DNA from 2 places in the Anabaena sp. WA102 genome. Region 1 is predicted to be linked to the other one. Evidence: predicted binding sites of a transcription regulator. Region 1 holds the regulator's gene; the other holds the start of a gene.
The links. The regulator HrcA, encoded in region 1, represses chaperone genes, less so after heat shock. The targets are predictions, from matches to a motif close to TTAGCACTCNNGANTCNNGAGTGCTAA.
Positions count from the first base shown of each region.

Region 2: the regulator HrcA is predicted to act here: its motif matches at 2,059-2,085, upstream of groL (chaperonin GroEL).

Region 1 covers NZ_CP011456.1:955,592-959,785, forward strand. The annotation lists gene AA650_RS03830 (DUF3352 domain-containing protein) at 1-1,054, opposite strand, end outside; gene AA650_RS03835 (rhodanese-like domain-containing protein) at 1,085-1,444, shown strand; gene hrcA (heat-inducible transcriptional repressor HrcA) at 1,901-2,977, shown strand; gene AA650_RS03845 (hypothetical protein) at 2,991-3,656, shown strand; gene AA650_RS03850 (hypothetical protein) at 3,673-4,014, opposite strand.
Region 2 covers NZ_CP011456.1:3,781,519-3,785,712, forward strand. The annotation lists gene fabG (3-oxoacyl-[acyl-carrier-protein] reductase) at 1-668, shown strand, start outside; gene AA650_RS16520 (MraY family glycosyltransferase) at 744-1,826, opposite strand; gene groL (chaperonin GroEL) at 2,118-3,827, shown strand; gene AA650_RS16530 (DUF2996 domain-containing protein) at 3,905-4,194, opposite strand, start outside.

The DNA.
Region 1 (4,194 bases):
AAATGCTTGCTGTCAGTTGCTTCCACAGTTTTGCTACATCGCTATTATCTAATTTACTCAAATTTGTGCCGGCGATCGCTAAAGCTGTTGATTCTGGAATATACTGTAATGCTCCCACAGGTTGAGATAGTGGTAAATATGAAGGTAAAATCTGGGAATTTGTGAAAAATGTACTTTCTGTGAGCAACCCTTGGGAGTTGAGAACGAAAGATAGAATTTGGCTATTATAAGTTGATTCTGCTAATTCTAACCCTTGCCATTTACCAACTTCCGGTAAATTTAAGAAAGTTATAGCTACAGCATTTTTAGAGATTTTTTGAGTAGCTTTTTGATATTCTAGAGAACTAATTAAGTTTAAATCTGGAGCTTGTAAATTATTAATTGCTTCCTTGATCACTTGAGGATGATTAGCCAGTAAAACAAAATTATTAACAACTGCACCAGCTAAATTATTTTGGATATTGGATATTGGATTTTGGATATTTACGCCTGATGAATATTCGGTATTATCATAAATAACCTTGACACCTTTGTAACGTTCAATTCCTAAATTAGTCCCACTAAAAGCCCGTTTAGAAAATAACAACTCCAAAAAATCACGGCTTTTCCCTGGTTTTGCAGTGGCAAGTGCCATTAAATACCCAGTCTGTAGTCCGTTCTCTGGATCACGGTCTATATCTATGGTAGTTACAGCTAGGGTAATTTCATCACCCAACCAGGGTTTAATATCATCTTGATAATCTATATTACTTTTTGCCAGTAGACGATTTTTGAGTTGAGAAAATTCTCCTTTTGGTGCTATTTTCTGTAACCCGTCGGGATTGATCAATAATGAAACCATTGCTGGTGAGGACTTGGAGACAAATATAGCCGCAGCGGGTTGAGAGTTGCGAACTACAAGACTAACTGGACTTTTTTCCGAAAACCAGGAGAATTTAGCTAAACAAACTAGTATAAGCGTAATTATGCCAGCTATAAGGAAACCAAGTTTAATATTTTTTGTTAAGTGTTGACTGTTCACATTCTTTATATTTTCTAGCTTTTCTGCAAACATGAATAGTATAGGATTTTTTAGAAAAACTGCATGACAAATACATCATTTGATCAACCCTTTTCCGAAATTACTGTTGAGGAACTAGCCAAACGGCTTGAAAATCATGAAGAACCCCTTCAGTTAATAGATGTGCGTGAACCCCAGGAAATTGCCATATCACGGCTAGATGGTTTTGTCAATCTTCCTTTAAGTGAATATGAGCAATGGAATCAACAAGTCCCTGTTCGCTTTGATGTCCACGCAGAAACTCTGGTTCTCTGTCATCATGGTATGCGTTCCGCTCAGATGTGCCAGTGGTTAGTTACTCAAGGATTCACAAATGTTAAAAATATTACGGGTGGCATTTCCGCTTATTCGATTTTAGTTGATCCTTCTGTGCCGCAATATTAGGGAACAGTAGGGGCGCAGGCCCTGCGCCCAGAATTCAGAAGGAATCAACAAGATATTTCATCATCGTATCCCTTCTCCGTAGGGGCGCAGGGCCTGCGCCCAGAATTCAGAAGGAATCAACAAGATATTTCCACCCCTACCCTCTACTGGCGCGGTCAAAATTTTGATCAATAGAAAATAATATTTTGTGACTAAAACCACAACTTAGGTTGATAGACTATGAGATAATACTGAAACAGAGAGAAATTCATCTTCTTTTTGGATTTCAGCTATGTAGTAATAACAAATGCAGCAAATAAATGCTGAAAGTAAATTTTGTGTTCAATTAATACAATATAAGTATATAATTTGCTATCTTACTTTAATTAATAATTAATTCTTTTTTCCATTTTTGCGGTAAAAACCACATTTTTTTCCAATTTTGATTAAGATTTGCCTTCAGTAAAAAAATCACTTATGCAAGTTCATCTGACTAATCGGCAACAGAATATACTTTATGCAACTGTACGTCATTATATTACCACAGCAGAGCCTGTTGGCTCTAAAGCTTTAATTGAAGGATTTGATTTAGGTGTTAGCTCGGCTACGATTCGCAGTGTGATGGGTGTTTTGGAAAAATCAGGGTTACTTTATCAACCACATACTTCTGCGGGTAGAATTCCTTCTGATTCTGGTTATCGTATTTACGTTGATCAATTAATTAAACCATCAGAAACTTTAGCAAAAGAGGTAGAAACCGTATTACAAAAACATCTGCATTGGGAAGATTGCAGTTTGGAGGCCTTATTACAAGGCGCTGCCCAAATTTTAGCAACATTGAGCGGCTGTATTACTTTAATTACTATGCCGCAACCCACAACCGCAAAGTTACGACATTTGCAACTGGTGCAAATTGAATCAGAGCGAATTATGTTAATTGTGGTGACAGATAGTTATGAAACCCATTCTAAGGTGATGGATTTATTTTTACATAATCCAGAAAGTAAACCAGAAGCGGAGGTAATTGATCATCAATTGCAGATTGTCTCTAACTTTTTGAATACTCATTTAAGAGGACAGAGTTTATTAGAAATAGGCTATCTTGATTGGAGTAAATTGGATCAGGAGTTTAGAGTTTATGGTGAATTATTAAAAAGTTCTTTGGTAGAATTGACTCATCGCGCTCTAGCACCAACAACTACACAAATTATGGTGCGGGGGATTGGAGAGGTTTTACGACAACCTGAGTTTTCTCAGGTACAGCAGGTACAGACAATTATGCAATTATTGGAAGAGGAACAAGACCAACTTTGGCATTTAATTTGTGAAGAAGCAGAAATGCACGATATGAATAAGTCTAAGGTAACAGTGCGAATTGGCACAGAAAATCCTCTTGAACCTATTCGGACTTGTACTTTGATTTCTGCTATTTATCGGCGGGGTTCTGTGCCAGTAGGAAGTGTGGGAGTTTTGGGTCCAACTAGGTTAGACTATGAGAGTGCGATCGCTGTAGTTGCAGCAGCAGCAGATTATCTCTCGGAAGCTTTTAGTTAATTTCCATAAATTCATGTTGAGAAAAATCACTTTTGGTCTATTATGGCTAGGATTTGTTTCCTATGCCTTTTTCTTTGCTCCTCCCGAACAACCTGATACTTTTGAGTTAATCAAAAATCTCTCTACAGGCAATTGGCAAGGCATTAATCCTCTGATTATATCTTTATTTAATATCATGGGGATTTGGCCTTTTATATATAGTGCAGTCGTCTTTTTTGATGGTAGAGGTCAAAAAATCCCAGCTTGGCCTTTCGCTAGTGGTGCTTTTGCATTAGGTGCTTTTGCACTTTTACCCTATTTGGCTTTAAGACAACCCAATCAAAAGTTTATTGGTGAAAAAAATTTATTTCTGAAAATCCTAGATTCTCGCATTTTAGGAATTTTATTAACTATAGGAGCGGCGGTTTTATTCGCATCTGGTTTACAAGGCGATTGGGGTGATTTTGTCCAACAGTGGCAAAGTAGCCGATTTATTCATGTGATGAGTTTAGATTTTGTGATGTTGAGTCTATTGTTTCCCACATTACTAGGAGATGATATGGCGCGACGAGGTGGGAAAGATAATCAATTATTTTGGTTATTTGTAATGCCTTTATTTGGAGCTTTGATTTATTTGTGTGTCCGTCCACCTGTAGAGATAGAAAATAAAATAGGAGTTGAGAAGCCTATAATCATCTAACTCCTAAACAATAAAATCAAAAAGGTGAGTATCCAGTTGTGAACATTTTATAACCCGATGTAATACAAATTAAGGAGAGAAAAAATTGCCATAAACTGGTAGGACTAAGAATTGCACGACTACTAATAAATACCGCCATAATACCCACAGAAATAGCAATCCATCCCAGATTTTTCATACTTTCTGAGAAAAAAACTAGCATCAATACACCTAATGTTAGTGCTAACACTGAAATATCAGCGGCAATTCCTCGCCACCAGTAAGGATAGACATTGGTTGTAAAAAATATATTTTTCCCAACTAAGTAAATACCTAAAATCAGCAAACCAAAGCCGGCAATTCTCATTAAAAAGCGCATAATTACCCTGATTACACTCAAAACGGTTAGGACATGGACTTTTGTAAAATCACGAAAACCCTAGATTTGTAGGGGTAAAGCAAGAGCTTCATTGGTGTCAACTTAAGCTACAGGTGGCTTATTTGTTGGCTTCCACACCCACCCTGAAATGATAGCGTAGCGTGGCGTTAGCCATATTTC
Region 2 (4,194 bases), 2.8 Mb from region 1:
AATTAGCATCTCAAGGTGCAAAAGTAGTAGTTAACTACGCTAGTTCCAGCACAGCAGCAGAGGAAGTAGTCGCAGAAATTACAGCAGCAGGAGGAGAAGCGATCGCCCTCCAAGCAGATGTTTCCCAAGAAAATCAAGTAGATACACTCATTAAAACCACCTTAGAAAAATTCCAGCGCGTGGATATCTTAGTCAACAATGCAGGTATTACCCGTGACACCCTGCTATTAAGAATGAAATTAGCAGAATGGCAAGCAGTCATAGACCTTAACTTAACTGGAGTATTTTTATGTACAAAAGCTATCAGTAAAATTATGCTCAAACAACGTTCCGGGCGGATTATTAACATCGCTTCCGTCGCGGGACAAATGGGCAACCCTGGACAAGCCAACTACAGCGCAGCCAAAGCCGGAGTAATTGGCTTTACCAAAACAGTAGCTAAAGAACTCTCTTCTCGTGGCATTACCGTCAATGCCGTTGCTCCTGGTTTTATTACCACTGACATGACCAGCGATATCAAAGCCGATGGTATCCTGCAATATATCCCCCTGGGGCGTTTTGGTAAACCAGAAGAAATTGCTGGCATGGTGCGCTTTTTAGCAGCAGATCCCGCCGCAGCTTATATCACAGGACAAGTATTTAATGTTGATGGCGGTATGGTGATGTAGTTTTATAATACTCAGATCCCCGACTTCTCAAAGAGATCCCCGACTTCTCAAAGAAGTCGGGGATCTATATCCTATTCACGAATTATTCAACATTCTTTGTCCAAGGGTAAAGCCTAACAGCAAAATAATACCGACAGCAGTAGCCAGCATCACAGATAAACTCATACCCTGGACTTTCATAGCCAGTAAATTACAACCTAAAGTAATTGACCATAAGATAAAAGCTGCATTGCGTTGGGATAGTCCCCAAGCCAACAAGCGATGATGGATGTGGTCTTTACCTGGTGTACTCAGAGGGTTTTTGCCTGCCATGAGCCGGCGAACAAACACTTGAGTAGTGTCGATAACTGGCAACAGCAGAAATAAAACCGTCGGGATTAGGGCATAGATTGTATTTAATTGGAGTTTGCCTAAAATGCTGGTTGCTGCTAACACATAGCCAAAAAAGTATGCACCAGCATCACCCATAATGATGTGTGAGGGGTGAAAGTTATGGCGTAAAAAGCCCAGCGCCGCCCCTCCCAAAGCCGCTAAAACCAAAGTAGCAGCAGCGCGATTATCAAACTGGGCAGACACGCCTAACAAACTGATAGCAGTGATAAAGCTGATGCCACCAGCCAAACCATCCATCCCATCCATGAGGTTAACAGCATTAGTGATCCCCACCACCCACAGCACCGTTAACGCCATAGACAAGAGGGAATCAATGGGTGTACCAAAGGCAACCTTGATGCTAATGCCATTACCAACCAACAGAAGTGCTGTTGTTACCTGCGCCCATAACCGCACAGACGGAGGTAAGCCAAACTGGTCATCAATAAAGCCCACTAAAACTAAAATTGAACCACCGAGGAGAATCGTTAAGACCTGAGCTAAAACCCCTTGCAGTTCAATCGGTCGCAAGAGACTAGCTAAGACCAAAGCCGCAATGACACCCGCGTAGATTGCCAAACCTCCCGCATTAGGTAAAGGTTCTTGATTCAATCGTCGGGCGTTGGGTTGATCTGCCCAACCTACCTCTAAGGCAAATTTGCGAATTGTGGGAATTAAACGCCAGGTGACAACTAAAGCTAATAGAAACGTAAATACTACAGCTAACCAGCCGGAGCCGCTAGGGTCAGCAATGCCAAGGGATTTAAGGGAGTTTGCTAAGTTCATCTGCTCCCAATATAATCATTAGTTTTATGGTCAAACATAAGTAAGTAGGTTGGTGTTGAAAATTGTCGTTATGGCAAGGCAAAAGGCAAAAGGCAAGAGGCAAGAGTGAAGAGGGTTTGGGCGATTTTACATTTCTTTACACAGTTTGGTTTTATTGTGTTCACCTACTTATCAACTGTTAATATTAATCAATTTTGGGATTTTGATTGTTAATCTAAATTGAGGAAAGGGATTAGCACTCTTGGTCAGTGAGTGCTAAATTGTCTAATGGAAGCAATAGAAAAATAAAACATGACTAAGATTATTGCATTTAATGAAGAATCACGGCGTGCTTTAGAAAAGGGTATTAACGCCCTGGCAGATGCGGTGAAAATCACTTTAGGTCCAAAAGGTCGTAACGTCCTATTAGAGAAAAAATTTGGTATTCCCCAAATTGTTAACGATGGTATCACTGTTGCTAAAGAAATTGAACTAGAAGATCCTCTAGAAAATACTGGCGCTAGACTAATTCAGGAAGTAGCATCAAAAACTAAGGATATAGCTGGGGATGGGACTACCACTGCCACAGTTCTAGCACAAGCCTTGATTAAGGAAGGTTTGAAGAATGTAGCTGCGGGGACAAATCCCATCAGTTTAAAACGGGGTATTGATAAAACCGTTGAGGCGCTGGTAAAGGAAATTGCCAATATCGCTAAACCTGTAGAAGGAAGTGCCATTTCCCAAGTTGCCACAGTTTCCGCTGGTAATGATGCGGAAGTTGGACAAATGATAGCACTGGCGATGGAGAAAGTGACCAAAGACGGTGTTATTACCGTTGAAGAATCTAAATCCTTTACTACTGAACTAGAAGTGGTAGAAGGAATGCAGGTTGATAGAGGTTATATTTCTCCCTACTTCATCACCAACAACGAACGGATGACAGTAGAGTTTGAAAACGCCCGCATCCTGATTACTGATAAAAAAATCAGCAGCATTCAAGATTTAGTCCCCATTTTGGAAAAAGTTGCCCGTTCAGGTCAACCTTTATTGATTATTGCCGAAGATGTAGACGGTGATGCTTTAGCAACCTTGGTTGTGAATAAAGCGCGTGGTGTATTAGCGATCGCTGCGATTAAAGCTCCTGGTTTTGGCGAACGTCGCAAAGCTATGTTAGAAGACATTGCCATTCTCACCGATGGACAAATGATTTCTGAAGACATTGGCTTAAGCTTAGATACTGCCACTTTGGAAATGTTGGGAACTGCGGAGAAAATCCACATTGACAAGGAAAATACCACCATTGTGGCTGGTAATGCTGCTAAACCAGAAATCCAAATTCGGATTGAGCAAATTCGTAAACAGTTAGCCGCAACTGATTCCGACTATGATACCGAAAAACTGCAAGAACGCATTGCTAAGTTAGCCGGTGGGATTGCCGTAATTAAAGTCGGTGCCGCTACAGAAACCGAACTCAAGGACAAAACCTTGCGGATTGAAGACGCACTCAACGCTACCAAAGCCGCAGTAGAAGAAGGTATTGTTCCTGGTGGTGGTGCAACCTTAATTTATCTATCTACCAAGATAGAAGCAATTAAAAACAGCCTCACCCCCGAAGAAAGAATTGGTGCTGATATTGTTAAAAAAGCTTTAGAAGCTCCCCTGCGGCAAATCTCAGAGAACGCTGGGGCAGAAGGTTCTGTCATTGTTGCCAGAGTTCGGGAAACTGATTTGAATATCGGTTATAACGCAGCTACAGGCGAATTTGAAGACTTAATTGCTGCTGGTATTATTGATCCCGCAAAGGTGGTTCGTTCCGCTTTACAAAATGCTTCTTCTATTGCCAGTATGGTACTAACCACCGAAGCCATTATTGCTGAAAAGCCTGAAAAACAATCCGCTGGGTCCCCTGATGGTGGCATGGGTGGTATGGGCGGTATGGGCGGTATGGGCGGTATGGGCGGTATGGGCGGTATGGGTGGCATGGGTGGTATGGGTGGCATGGGCGGCATGGGTATGTTCTAATTTGCCACTTTCCCAAATCCATATATAAATAACCGAATAACCCACCCCTAAACTTAGTAAGGGTGGGTTTTTTTAAGCTAATTTCTACCTAGCCACTTTTGTCCATTTAAGCGATACACTAACCGAGATACCAATAAATCTAGGGTAATTTTACGCTCATCAATTAAAAACGATTCCAAGGTACTTGGTTTTTTACCTTCATTACAGGAAAATCCCTTTTTACCTTGAATATTGGCTTCAGGGAAATATACGTTAAACTGGCGCTGTCCCCCTTGCCAAGAACCGATAACTTGCCAACATTCTTCTGCTGAATTAAAACCAATAATAGAATACTTCTGCTTGGCAAAAGCCAGCTTCACATCTGGCA